Regions from separate parts of the Streptomyces sp. NPDC057445 genome, predicted to be linked through region 2. Evidence: riboswitches for the same ligand, from Rfam matches in the RefSeq annotation. Region 2 holds a riboswitch; each other region holds the start of a gene.
The links. Region 2 has a riboswitch for thiamine pyrophosphate ahead of thiC (phosphomethylpyrimidine synthase ThiC). Riboswitches for the same ligand answer to the same signal wherever they lie in the genome.
Positions count from the first base shown of each region.

Region 1 (4,315 bases), on a different contig from region 2:
TCCGGGTGAGGGCGGCGGCCGCGAGCCCGCCGACCAGCAGGGCGACGGCGGTGGCGGCGAGCGCGTACTGGAGGGAGTTCACGACGGACTCGAGCGGCGGTACGAGGAACGTGCCGCCACTCGCCTCGGCCGATCGCAGCGCCTCGTAGAAGGCGAACCCGTACCCGCCGGGACCGTCGAGCGACCGCTCGATCAGCACCCCGAGAGGCGTCAGGATCAGCAGCACGACAGTGGCGAGGACGGCTGCCAGCAGCGCCCACTGGCCGGCTCCCCGCGGCCGCCGCGATGTGTGCGCGGGGTCGACGAGCCGCAGGGCGGACTCACGCCGCCGTACGGTCCAGGCGTGCACGGCGAGGATCGCGCCGACCGCCGCGAACTGCACCAGCGTCAGCACGGCTGCGGTCGAGAGGTCGAGCCGGTCGGCGGTCTGCCGGTAGATCTCCACTTCGAGCGTGGAGTACGCGGGGCCGCCCAGGATCTTCACGACGCCGAAGGAGGTGAAGGTGAAGAGGAACACCATCAGGGCCGCGGCGGCCACGGCCGGGGTCAGAGCGGGCAGGGTGACGCGCCGCCATGCGGCGAACCGCCCCGCGCCCAGGACCCGGGCCGCCTCCTCCTGGCGGGGGTCCAGCTGCGACCACAGGCCGCCCACGGTCCGTACGACGACCGCGTAGTTGAAGAAGACATGCGCGAGGAGGATGGCCCAGACCGTCGTGTCGAGGCGTACGCCCCAGAGTTCGTCGAGCAGTCCGCCGCGCCCGAGCATTGCCAGGAAGGCCGTACCGACGACCACGGTCGGCAGCACGAACGGCACGGTGACGACCGCGCGCAGGAACTGCTTCCCCGGGAAGTCGAACCGGGCGAAGACATACGCGCCGGGGAGGGCGAGCAGCAGTGTCAACGCGGTGGAGGCGAGCGCCTGCCACAGGGTGAACCAGAGGACGTCGAGAATGTCCGGGCGGCCGACGACGTCTCCGATGCGGCCCAACTGCCAGGCGCCCTGCACCTGGAGCCCGCGACCGACGATCGCGGTCACGGGATAGGCGAAGAAGACGGCGAAGAACGCGACGGGCACGGCCATCAGGGCGAGCCGCGCCGCGTTCCCGCGGAGCGCGTTCCCGCGCGCGTACGACTTCCCGCGCGGGGACGCGCTCCCGGCCGGTGGGGCGTCTACTTCAGGACGAGTGAGGACCACGACTCGATCCACTGGTCTCGGTTGTCGGCGATCTTCTCCGGAGCCATGGTCCGCGGCGCGGCGACCACCTCACCGAACTCGGTGAACAGTGCGGGCAGCTTCGCGTCCTCGGCCACCGGGTTCACGAACATGTTGAGCGGCATGTCCTCCTGGAACTTCTTGCTGATCAGGAAGTCCAGCAGGGCCTTGCCCCCCGCCTCGTTCTTCGCACCCTTGAGGAGACCCGCGGCCTCGGTCTGCCGGAAGCACGTGCCCGTGGAGACCCCCGTCGGTGCCTCCTTGGGCTGCGGCTCGGCGAAGAGCACCTCGACCGGCGGGCTGGATGCGTACGAGACCACGAGCGGCCGGTCGCCCTTGGCCTCCTTGCCGCCGGCGGAGCCGGAGAACTCCTGGTTGTAGGCGAGCTCCCAGCTGTCGACGACCTTCACGCCGTTCGCCTTCAGCTTCTTCCAGTAGTCCTGCCAGCCCGAGTCGCCGTACGCGGATGCGGTGCCGAGGAGGAAGCCGAGGCCGGGCGAGGAACGCTCGGCGTTCTCGACGACCAGGAGGTTCTTGTATGCGGGCTTCGCGAGGTCCTCGAGGGACTGCGGCGGGGCCAGCTTCCTGTCCGCGAAGTACTTCTTGTCGTAGTTGACGCAGATGTCGCCGGTGTCGACGGGCGTGACCCGGTGCTTGTCCTTGTCGAGCTGGAGGGTCTCGGGGACCCGCTCCAGGCCCTTGGCCTCGTACGGCGTGAAGAGCTCGTTGTCGAGGGCCCTGGAGAGGGTGGTGTTGTCGACTCCGAAGAACACGTCGCCCTGCGGAGAGCCCTTGGTGAGGATCTCCTTGTTGAGGGCCTCTACGGCGTCACCGCTCTTCAGCACCTTGACCGTGTACCCGGTCTGCCGGGTGAACTCCTTGAGCACCGCGGGGGTGGCGTTGAAGGAGTCGTGGCTGACGAGCGTCACGGTCTTGGAACCGGATCCAGAGCCGGAGGCGTTGTCCTTGTCCTCCCCGCCGCAGGCCGCGAGCGTACTGACGCCGAGGGCCGCGGCCAGCGCCGCGACCGTGATCTTCTTGGTGGTGCTCACTGAGATTCCTCCTGGACATGACCAGGAAGAGACGCGGCCCTGCCCGGTTCTCGGATCCTTCGATCCGGAGCCGGGCAGGGCGCAACAGCTTGAGTCTCGTCCGAACTTCCTACCCGGAATGACCCGGGCGAGGTTCAGAGGGTCTGCGGTCTGACGGTCACCGCACTCTCAGCGCTGTGGCGCTCCCCTGTCGGAATATGCAAATGTTCGAGCCCAGGTTACATGGGCCCTTCGGGCGGCCCGCTAGCGCTCGGAAGCCGCGAGCTGTCCGCACGCCCCGTCGATCTCCTGCCCCCGGGTGTCGCGCACGGTGACGGGCACTCCATGAGCGGCGATCGCGTCGACGAACGCCTTCTCGTCCTCGGGGCGGGAGGCCGTCCACTTCGAGCCCGGGGTCGGGTTGAGCGGGATCAGGTTGACATGGACCCGCTTGCCCTTGAGCAGCCGGCCCAGCAGGTCACCACGCCATGCCTGGTCGTTGATGTCGCGGATCAGGGCGTACTCGATGGAGATCCGGCGACCGGACTTCGCCGCGTAGTCCCAGGCGGCGTCCAGCACCTCCCGCACCTTCCAGCGCGTGTTCACCGGCACGAGGGTGTCGCGGAGCTCGTCGTCGGGAGCGTGCAGCGAGACGGCGAGCCGGCACTTGAAGCCCTCGTCGGCGAACCGCAGCATCGCAGGGACGAGGCCGACCGTGGAGACGGTGATCCCGCGCTGCGAGATGCCGAGGCCGTCCGGCTCGGGATCGGTGAGCCTGCGGATGGCGCCGACGACCCGCTTGTAGTTGGCGAGCGGCTCGCCCATGCCCATGAAGACGATGTTGCTCAGCCGGGCCGGCCCGCCCGGGACCTCTCCGTCGCGCAGCGCCCGCATGCCGTCCACGATCTGGTGCACGATCTCGGCCGTGGACAGATTGCGGTCCAGCCCGGCCTGGCCGGTGGCGCAGAACGGGCAGTTCATGCCGCAGCCGGCCTGCGAGGAGATGCACATCGTCACCCGGTCCGGGTAGCGCATCAGCACGGACTCGACGAGCGTCCCGTCATGCAGGCGCCACAGCGTCTTGCGGGTCGTGTCGTCGTCGCACGAGATGTGCCGGACGACGGACATCAGATCGGGCAGCAGCTCCGCCGCGAGCCGCTCACGCGCGGCCGAGGGGATGTCGGTCCACTGACCGGGGTCGTGGGCGTACCGAGCGAAGTAGTGCTGCGACAGCTGCTTGGCGCGAAACGGCTTCTCGCCGATCGCGGCAACGGCCTCCTTGCGCTCGGCGGGCGTGAGGTCGGCGAGATGCCGCGGGGGCTTCTTGGCTCCGCGCGGCGCGACGAAAGTGAGTTCTCCGGGCTTGGGCATGGTCCTACCAGTGTCGCAGACGGAATCCGGTGGCCTGGGGGCCCTGTCGAGCAGGTGGGCGTCGCCGCTCGCCGCCGGTCATCGGCGGGCCCCTCGCACGACCCGCCGAGGACCGCGACTGGTGACGTTCTGGCTGGTCGTCCCGTCATCCGACGGCCTCATCCGGATGTCGGCTGTCACCCTCCAGCCCTGCGGGAACAGCACGCGCATCCGCGTCAGCACGCGCATCCGTATCAGGGCACGACGCTGGTCGGGCGGAAACCAAGCAGGTCTTCCATGTCAGTTCCTCCATCCTGGCCGGCGCAATGTCACAACCGTGCGGTTGCCGATCGGCGGAGCAGAAGCAGGAACTGCGTCCGTTCCGTTGCGTCGGGCTGCGGCGCCCTCACCGCGCGAACCCCGTGCTCCGGAGTCAGGCTGGAACTCGGGTTGTCGTGATCCGGAAGGTTGGCCCATGAAGGCCGTGGCTGATTCCGCAGGAGGCAAGTGGCTGGCAGGCGCGCTCGACAGCCCCGTGGTGGGGATGGCTCCGTGGATCATCTTCTCGATTCTCGCCGGCCCCGGCCGCTTCGGGCTGGCGGTGGGACTCGCACTCGCGGTCTCCGTCGTCATGGTCGTCGCGGGACGGATCCTGCATCCCGGCACATCCCTCAAGATCCTTGAGGTGGCGGACGTGGTCGTCTTCACCGCGCTGGCGATC
Region 1 covers NZ_JBHVDH010000004.1:373,329-377,643, reverse strand. The annotation lists gene ACFU5O_RS12955 (ABC transporter permease) at 1-1,081, opposite strand, end outside; gene ACFU5O_RS12950 (thiamine ABC transporter substrate binding subunit) at 1,171-2,265, opposite strand; TPP riboswitch at 2,354-2,464, opposite strand; gene rlmN (23S rRNA (adenine(2503)-C(2))-methyltransferase RlmN) at 2,509-3,615, opposite strand; gene ACFU5O_RS12940 (hypothetical protein) at 4,070-4,315, shown strand, end outside.
Region 1: it holds a riboswitch for thiamine pyrophosphate, as region 2 does, so the genes downstream of both, ACFU5O_RS12950 (thiamine ABC transporter substrate binding subunit) here and thiC (phosphomethylpyrimidine synthase ThiC) in region 2, are expected to answer to the same signal.

Region 2 (4,315 bases):
ACGCATCGCCCCGACCGTGGCCGAGGGGCTGTCCGACGTCTCCATCCGGCTCCAGGTCGGCGGTGACCGGGCGCTGTTCCGGGCGAGTGCCGCACCCCTGGTGGCTTTTCTCGACCGGACCGACAAGCTGGTGCCGCTCGGGCAGGAGCGCACGCTGGGTGACTTCGAGGACCATCTGGAGGCGGCACTCGGGCGCATCCTCACGGAGGAGAACGCGGGCTGAGGCATCTCCCGCCCCGCCCTGACGCCCCGCCCCCGTGCGTGGCGGTGTGCTGCCCGTGCCACGGTCTGCCGCGTCAGGCCCGCCACGTCACTTCTTGCGCCTGCGTCCCCTGCCGCCGCGTACCGCCGCCGCACCCGCGCCGGCCGTCGGTCGGTCGGCGGAGACGACCAGGGCAGCCAGCGCCGTGGTCACCGGCACCGACGCGACCAGACCGATCGATCCGACCAGCGTCCGTACGATCTCCACTGCCACCAGCTCGCTGTTGGCCACCGTCCCCACGCTGGATCGCGCGATCGAGAAGAGCAGCAGGAGCGGCAACGACGCGCCTGCGTAGGCGAGCACGAGCGTGTTGACGACCGAGGCGATGTGGTCCCGGCCGATCCGGATGGCGGACTGGTAGAGCCTGCGCGGCCCCATCGTGGGATCCGCCTGGTGCAGCTCCCAGACGGCCGATGTCTGGGTCACCGTCACATCGTCGAGCACACCGAGCGAACCGATGATCACGCCTGCCAGCAGCAGCCCGGACATGTCGATGCCCGGGTACAGGCCGTGGATGAGCCCGGTGTTGTCGTCCGTGTTCCCGCTCAGTGCAGCCCAGCCGATGAAGAGCGAACCGAGCAGCCCGATCAGCAGCAGTGAGATGAGTGTGCCGAGCACGGCCACCGAGGTACGGGCGGACAGCCCATGGCACATGTAGAGCGCGATCAGCATGATCGCGCTCGCCCCGACCACGGCCACGACCAGCGGATTCGAGCCCTGAAGGATCGCGGGCAGGATGAACAGCGTCAGTACGGCGAAGCTCGCGGCCAGCGCGATCAGGGCCATCACCCCGCGCATCCGCCCCACCAGAACGACCACCAGCGCGAAGATCCCGGCCAGCAGCGCCATCGGGAACCCGCGGTCCACGTCGGAGACCGAGTACTGAAGATCGGGCGGGGCGTCAGGAGCGTAGGCCACCACCACGCCCTGGCCCTTGTGCAGTTGCCGCGGCGCGTCCGGCTGCACGATCTCGACGAACGTACGTCCCTTGTCCTTGCCGGTTGTGACCTCGACGGTGGCCCGTGCGCACGTGCCTCGCTGTGAATTGACCGCTTCGCGGCCCTCAGGGGTCGAGGTGTCCCCGGTCGGCGGCACCTGTGCGGCGTTCACGTCCTTGCAGTCGACCTGCTCGACCTTCACCACCTTCCCCTCCTGGGTCTCCCGGTCGAACCCGACACCGGTGCGCTCGTGGCCGGGGATGCCGCCCGGCCAGAGGACGACGAGCCCCACGAGAACCGCGGTTGCGAAAGGAATCAGCACCGCGGCGATGACCCGCCTCAGATGACGGGACACGGGCGCTGCGGGGCCGTGTGCGTGGGCATGGACGTGATCGGCGGCATGATCGCCGGCGCTGCCGTCGCCGGCCCTGTCGTTCGGTTCGGGCGTTCGCTGTGAGGAAGTCACAGCCAGATCATCGCAAGAACGAAAGAGGCCCACTGTTCACCGCGCCAGACAGGGCGCTAGCGTGGTGGGGCCTTTGCACACGCGGGAGCTCGGAGCACCGGGCTGAGAGGGCGCTGACCTCCGTAGATCCTTACGGGACAGCTGCGCCGACCGCCGAACCTGTTACCGGGTAATGCCGGCGTAGGGAGTAGGTCACGATGACCGTTCAGGACACACGCACGCCTGCCTCCAGCTCGAACGAGGGCGAGAGTGAGAGCGGGAAGTCCATCGGCTGGCACAAGGGGTACGTCGAGGGTTCCCGCCCCGACATCCGGGTGCCGGTCCGTCAGGTGCACCTCACCAACGGCAAGGACGTGACGCTTTACGACACATCCGGGCCGTACACCGATCCGAACATCGAGACGGACGTCCGCCGGGGTCTGCCTCCGCTCCGCGAGAACTGGATCATCGGCCGGGGCGACACCGAGGAGTACGCCGGCCGTCCCGTCCGCCCGGAGGACGACGGGGTGAAGCACACCTCCCCGCGCGGTGGGCTGCGCAACCTCGACGCGGTGTTCCCGGGCCGGCCGCGGCAGCCCCGCAGGGGCCGCGGGGGACAGGCGGTGACTCAGCTCGCGTACGCCCGCCGCGGCGAGATCACACCGGAAATGGAGTACGTGGCGATCCGGGAGAACGTCTCCCCCGAGGTCGTTCGCGAGGAGATCGCCGCCGGCCGTGCGGTGCTGCCGGCCAACGTCAACCACCCGGAGATCGAGCCGATGATCATCGGCAAGCGGTTCCTGGTGAAAGTCAACGCCAACATCGGCAACTCCGCGGTGACCTCCTCGATCGAGGAGGAGGTCGAGAAGATGACCTGGGCGACCCGCTGGGGCGCGGACACCGTCATGGACCTCTCCACCGGCCGCAACATCCACACCACCCGCGAGTGGGTGCTGCGCAACTCCCCCGTGCCGATCGGCACGGTCCCCCTCTACCAGGCGCTCGAGAAGGTGGACGGCCGTGCCGAGGAGCTGACCTGGGAGATCTACAAGGACACCGTCATCGAGCAGGCCGAGCAGGGCGTCGACTACATGACCGTCCACGCGGGTGTGCTGCTCCGTTACGTGCCCCTCACCGCGCGCCGCAAGACCGGCATCGTCTCGCGCGGCGGCTCCATCATGGCGGCCTGGTGTCTGGCACACCACAAGGAGTCGTTCCTGTACGAGAACTTCGAGGAGCTCTGCGAGATCCTCGCGGCGTACGACGTCACGTACTCGCTCGGCGACGGCCTGCGACCCGGCTCGATCGCCGACGCCAACGACGAGGCGCAGTTCGCGGAGTTGAGGACCCTCGGGGAACTCAACACGATCGCCAAGCGCCACCACGTACAGACCATGATCGAGGGCCCGGGCCATGTCCCGATGCACAAGATCAAGGAGAACATCGACCTCCAGCAGGAGATCTGCGAAGAGGCGCCGTTCTACACTCTGGGCCCCCTCACGACCGATGTGGCACCGGCGTACGACCACATCACCTCCGGTATCGGAGCCGCCATGATCGCCTGGTGGGGTACGGCGATGCTCTGCTACGTCACGCCCAAGGAGCACCTGGGCCTGCCGAACCGGGACGACGTCAAGACCGGTGTCATCACCTACAAGATCGCGGCTCATGCCGCCGATCTCGCCAAGGGGCACCCGGGAGCGCAGGAGTGGGACGACGCGCTCTCCGACGCGCGCTTCGAGTTCCGTTGGGAGGACCAGTTCAACCTGGCCCTGGACCCGGACACGGCAAGGGAGTTCCACGACGAGACACTGCCGGCGGAGCCGGCGAAGACCGCACATTTCTGTTCGATGTGCGGACCGAAGTTCTGCTCGATGAAGATCAGCAGGAGCATCGCGGAGCAGTTCGGCGGTGACGAGCCGGCCTCGACGGATGCGGAGATCGCCGAGGGCATGCTCCAGAAGTCCAAGGAGTTCGCGGCGAGCGGCAACCGGGTCTACCTGCCGCTTGTGGACTGATTCGACACACGGCGATGCCCCGGTCGATCGCTTCGGCCGGGGCATCGCGGGTACATGGGGGCGGTACGACCGCCCCCATGGGCTCCGCCCGGACTTCCGGCATCCGGCGAGTCATCATGCACCCGTCCTCTTCCCGCACTTGTGGTGAGCTTCCCGGCCGCGGTCCCGCAGTGAGGGCGACCGCACCGGCAGCGGTGACGCGCAGAATCGACAGCCCTTCGCGGCGAGGAACCGCTGCCTCGACGCCCGAACCGGCCGAGTGACCGCCGAGGGCCGATTCATGACGGTAGGTCACCGTTCCTGCAGTGATGCGGACGGTCCTTCAGCGTCGAAACGGAGACGGTTTCATCGCAGGTAGGTGAACCTTTCACCAGTTTCCGGACGACTCTTGACCCGTCTTTATGTGTGCCATACGTTCCGCCTTGCTTGACCGAAAACGATGCGTCCCTGACAAGGGGCATGAGAGGAACCGAAGTGAGCTGGTATCTGGCAGTGCTCAAGAACTACGCCGGATTCGGCGGCCGTGCGCGCCGCAAGGAGTACTGGATGTTCACTCTCCTCAACCTCGTCGCCGCCCTGGTGCTGGCCGGTATCGGCGCTGCCATCAAGACGCAGATCCCCTACGGCCTCTACTTCCTGGCGGTGCTGATCC
Region 2 covers NZ_JBHVDH010000006.1:326,053-330,367, forward strand. The annotation lists gene ACFU5O_RS17175 (SsgA family sporulation/cell division regulator) at 1-223, shown strand, start outside; gene ACFU5O_RS17180 (YibE/F family protein) at 311-1,666, opposite strand; TPP riboswitch at 1,738-1,870, shown strand; gene thiC (phosphomethylpyrimidine synthase ThiC) at 1,864-3,663, shown strand; gene ACFU5O_RS17190 (DUF805 domain-containing protein) at 4,138-4,315, shown strand, end outside.

Region 3 (4,315 bases), on a different contig from region 2:
CCGCCTCGATGAGCTTGCGTCCCTGGGCCAGATCCCGGGGCCTGCCCACGGCGAGCACGGCGACCAGCACCCCGTCCCGCAGCCACAGCACCGACCAGGCGGAACCCGCCCCTGGGTCACCCCGCCATACGAGTGTCCCGGCGCCTTCGTGGTGTCCCGCGTACTGCACGAAACGTCCGAACTGCTCGGACCAGAAGTAGGGAACGGGATCGTAGTGCCGCGGCTCCTCCCCGGCCGCGCCGCCGACGACGTTGGCGGCGACCGTGCGCGGACCCTGGAGGGCGTTGTCCCAGTGGTGCACGAGCAGCCGCTCGCCGTAGCGCGCGGAAGGGAAGGACGCGCAGTCGCCGACCGCGTACACATCGGGCAGTGAGGTGCGCAGGTGTGCGTCCGCGGTGATGGAGCGGTCCGGGCCGATGGCGATGCCAGAGCCCTCGAGCCAGCCGGTGGCGGGACGCGCGCCGATACCGACGACCACGGCTCCGGCCGGCATCCTGCGCCGTTCCCCGGAGCCCTCCGCGAGGACGACGGCGTCCGGTTCGACGCCCACGACCCGGGCGTTCGTGACGAGTTCCGCGCCGCTCTCCGCGTACCAGCCGGCCATCGGCGCGGTGACCTCGGCGGGCAGGGCGCCCGCGAGGGGACGGTCGGCGGCCTCGACGACGGTGACCCGGCAGCCGGCCGCGCGGGCGGCGGTGGCGAACTCCGCGCCGATCCAGCCGGCTCCGACGACCGCGATGTCGTGCTGCCGCTCCAGCACCGGACGCAGCCGTTCCGCGTCATCGAGCGTGCGCAGCAGATGGACGCCCTGGACGCCTTCTGTGCCGGGGAGCGTGATGGGCTCCGCTCCGGTGGCGATCACGAGGGTGTCGTAGCCGACGGGTCCTGCCGCGGTGTCGAGCTCATGGGCCCCGGGCCGCAGACCGGTCACCTCGCGGCCCAGCCGGAGGTCCACGGCGAGCGCCTCGAAATCGATGTCGAGGGCCGATCCCTCCGCATTGCCGAGCAGGACGGCCTTGGAGAGCGGGGGCCGGTCGTACGGCTGGTGCGGCTCGGCGCCGATGAGGGTGACGGAGCCTGCGAAGCCCCGTTCGCGCAGGGCGACGGCGGTCTGGACACCGGCCATTCCGGCCCCGACGATGACGACTCGGCGCTGCGCCGTTTGCTCACTCACCGGTCCAGCCTAACAATCTGACGATCAATCAGAAGACACTTGCTCCACCACGCTCGTACCACTGCCCTGCTGGGACTCCCACTCCCAGGCCTCGTCCAGCCTGACCCGCCCGTCGGGCAGCTCGACGACCGTGGACACGCAGTGCCCCGACGACGTGGTGCCGTCCTGCTTCAGCTGTACGTAGCGGAAGTCCAGCCGGTCGCCCTCACGGGTGCCGACGAGATGCCCCCGGACCACGTCACCGCCCGTGTAGTCCGCCCAGATCCGGCCCTCCTGCTCGTGGTAGGTGAACCGGGTCCTGGTGCCGACCTGGCCCGGGGCCTGGTCGGCGACCGGCGCGAGTACGAGTCCGTCGAGCGAGCGGGCCACAGCGGGCTCCCTTACTGCGAGTTGGGGGTGGGGGTTAGGCTGGCCACCGTACTGCTGATCGCGGGAGCCCGGACGCACCGGGCTGAGAGGGAGGCTGAGGCGGCCTCCGACCGTACGAACCTGATCCGGGTCATGCCGGCGAAGGGAGGGTCCGGACACCCATGCGTTCACGTACGTCTGCGGATGTGCTGGTCATCGGGGGCGGAATCATCGGCCTGGTCACGGCCTGGCGGGCGGCCCAGCGCGGACTGCGCACCGCGCTCGCCGACCCCGAGCCGGGCGGCGGGGCCGCACAGGTCGCGGCGGGCATGCTCGCCGCGGTGACCGAGCTCCACTACGGCGAGGAGACGCTCCTCGGCCTCAATCTCGCCTCCGCGCGGCGCTACCCGGAGTTCGTCGCGGAGCTTCAGGAAGCGAGCGGTCAGGACACCGGGTACCGCTCCTGCGGCACCCTCGCCGTCGCGCTCGACACGGACGACCGGGCGCATCTGCGCGAACTGCACGCGCTGCAGCGCCGGTCGGGGCTGGAGTCGGAGTGGCTCACCGGCCGTGAGTGCCGGCGCCTCGAGCCGATGCTCGCACCCGGAGTGAGGGGCGGGCTGCGGGTCGACGGCGACCACCAGATCGATCCCCGGCGCCTCGCGAAGGCGCTGGTCGTGGCGTGCGAGCGGGCGGGAGTGACCTTCCACCGCAGCTGGGCGCAGCGGCTCTCGGTAGTGCGGGACCGGGTGACCGGAGCCGTACTCCGCGAGGGCGGCCCGGCCGGGGCCGAGGGCTCCGGGGCGGACCACGAGGTGGCCGCCGGGCGGGTGGTGCTGGCCGCTGGCAGTCTCAGCGGCCGGCTGGACGGCGTACCGGAGGAGGTCGTACCGCCGGTGCGGCCGGTGAAGGGGCAGGTGCTGCGGCTGACGGTGCCCCGCCCGTACGCGCCGTTCCTGTCGCGGACGGTACGGGCCGTGGTGCGCGGGAGCCAGGTCTATCTGGTGCCCCGCGAGAACGGGGAGCTGGTCGTGGGGGCGACGACCGAGGAGCTCGGCTGGGACACGACGGTCACGGCGGGCGGCGTGTACGAGCTGCTGCGCGACGCGCACGAGCTCGTTCCGGGCATCACGGAGCTGCCGCTCACCGAGACGCGCGCGGGGCTGCGCCCCGGTTCGCCGGACAACGCGCCGCTGCTCGGACCGACCGAACTGCCGGGGCTGCTGCTGGCCACCGGCCACTACCGCAACGGTGTACTGCTCACACCGGTGACGGGCGACGTCATGGCGCAGGCGCTCGTCACCGGCGAGCTGCCGGAAGAGGCACGCGCCTTCACCCCTCGCCGCTTTTCTCCCGTACGTCAGGAGCTGTCCGTATGACCGTGTCCGTGAACGGAAAGCCGCGGGACATCGCGGCGGGTACGACGCTGGACGTCCTGGTGGCGACGCTGACGGCTGCGCCCTCCGGGGTGGCGGCGGCCGTCAACGAGACCGTCGTCCCCCGCGGCGAGTGGTCCGGAACCCTGCTCGGCGACGGCGACCGGGTCGAGGTCCTGACCGCGGTGCAGGGAGGCTGACGGGCTCATGGCGGACGATCGTTTTGTGCTGGGCGGGGTGGCGTTCTCGTCCCGGCTGATCATGGGTACGGGCGGGGCGCCGAGCCTCGACGTACTGGAGCGGGCGCTGGTCGCGAGCGGCACACAGCTCACGACGGTGGCGATGCGGCGGCTGGACCCGACGGTACGGGGTTCCGTGCTGTCGGTGCTGGACCGGCTGGACATCCGCGTCCTGCCGAACACCGCGGGCTGTTTCACAGCGGGTGAGGCGGTTCTGACGGCACGGCTCGCCCGCGAGGCGCTCGGGACGCACTGGATCAAGCTGGAGGTGGTCGCGGACGAGCGCACGCTGCTGCCCGACCCGGTCGAGCTCCTGGACGCGGCGGAGGTGCTGGTCGACGACGGCTTCACCGTCCTTCCGTACACCAATGACGACCCGGTGCTGGCGCGCAGGCTGGAGGAGGCGGGCTGTGCGGCGATCATGCCGCTCGGCTCGCCGATCGGGTCGGGGCTCGGTATCCGCAACCCGCACAACTTCCAGCTCATCGCCGAGCAGGCGGGCGTACCGGTGATCCTGGACGCGGGGGCGGGCACGGCGTCGGACGCCGCGCTGGCGATGGAGCTCGGGTGCTCGGCCGTGATGCTCGCCTCCGCGGTCACCCGGGCCCAGGAACCCGTCCTGATGGCCGAGGCCATGCGGCATGCGGTGGAGGCGGGCCGCCTGGCCCACCGCGCGGGCCGTATCCCCCGCCGCCACTTCGCCGAGGCCTCGTCCCCGGTGGAGGGCCGCGCGGTGCTGGACCCGGAACGCCCGGCGTTCTGAGGGATCGGTCACTCCCGCTCGTCACGGATGCGCTTCAGTACTGCCCCGGGGCCGGCCCGAGGGGGCGAGGGGACGCCGCACTGCTCGTAGACTCGCGTGCGTGGATACGACCCTTCAGGACCCCCTTGTCGGGCAGCTGCTCGACGGCCGCTACCGCGTCGACGCGCGGGTCGCCGTCGGTGGCATGGCCACGGTCTACCGGGCCGTGGACATCCGGCTCGACCGGGTGCTCGCCCTCAAGGTGATGCACCCGGCGCTCGCGACGGACGCCTCGTTCGTGGAGCGCTTCATCCGTGAGGCCAAGTCCGTGGCGCGGCTGTCGCACCCCAATGTGGTGGGCGTCTACGACCAGGGGGCACAGGACGCGTACGTCTATCTGGCGATGGAGTACGTCGCCGGGTGCACCCTTCGCGAC
Region 3 covers NZ_JBHVDH010000001.1:38,820-43,134, forward strand. The annotation lists gene ACFU5O_RS00175 (NAD(P)/FAD-dependent oxidoreductase) at 1-1,174, opposite strand, end outside; gene ACFU5O_RS00180 (hypothetical protein) at 1,199-1,543, opposite strand; TPP riboswitch at 1,594-1,708, shown strand; gene thiO (glycine oxidase ThiO) at 1,705-2,901, shown strand; gene thiS (sulfur carrier protein ThiS) at 2,898-3,098, shown strand; gene ACFU5O_RS00195 (thiazole synthase) at 3,106-3,900, shown strand; gene pknB (Stk1 family PASTA domain-containing Ser/Thr kinase) at 4,001-4,315, shown strand, end outside.
Region 3: it holds a riboswitch for thiamine pyrophosphate, as region 2 does, so the genes downstream of both, thiO (glycine oxidase ThiO) here and thiC (phosphomethylpyrimidine synthase ThiC) in region 2, are expected to answer to the same signal.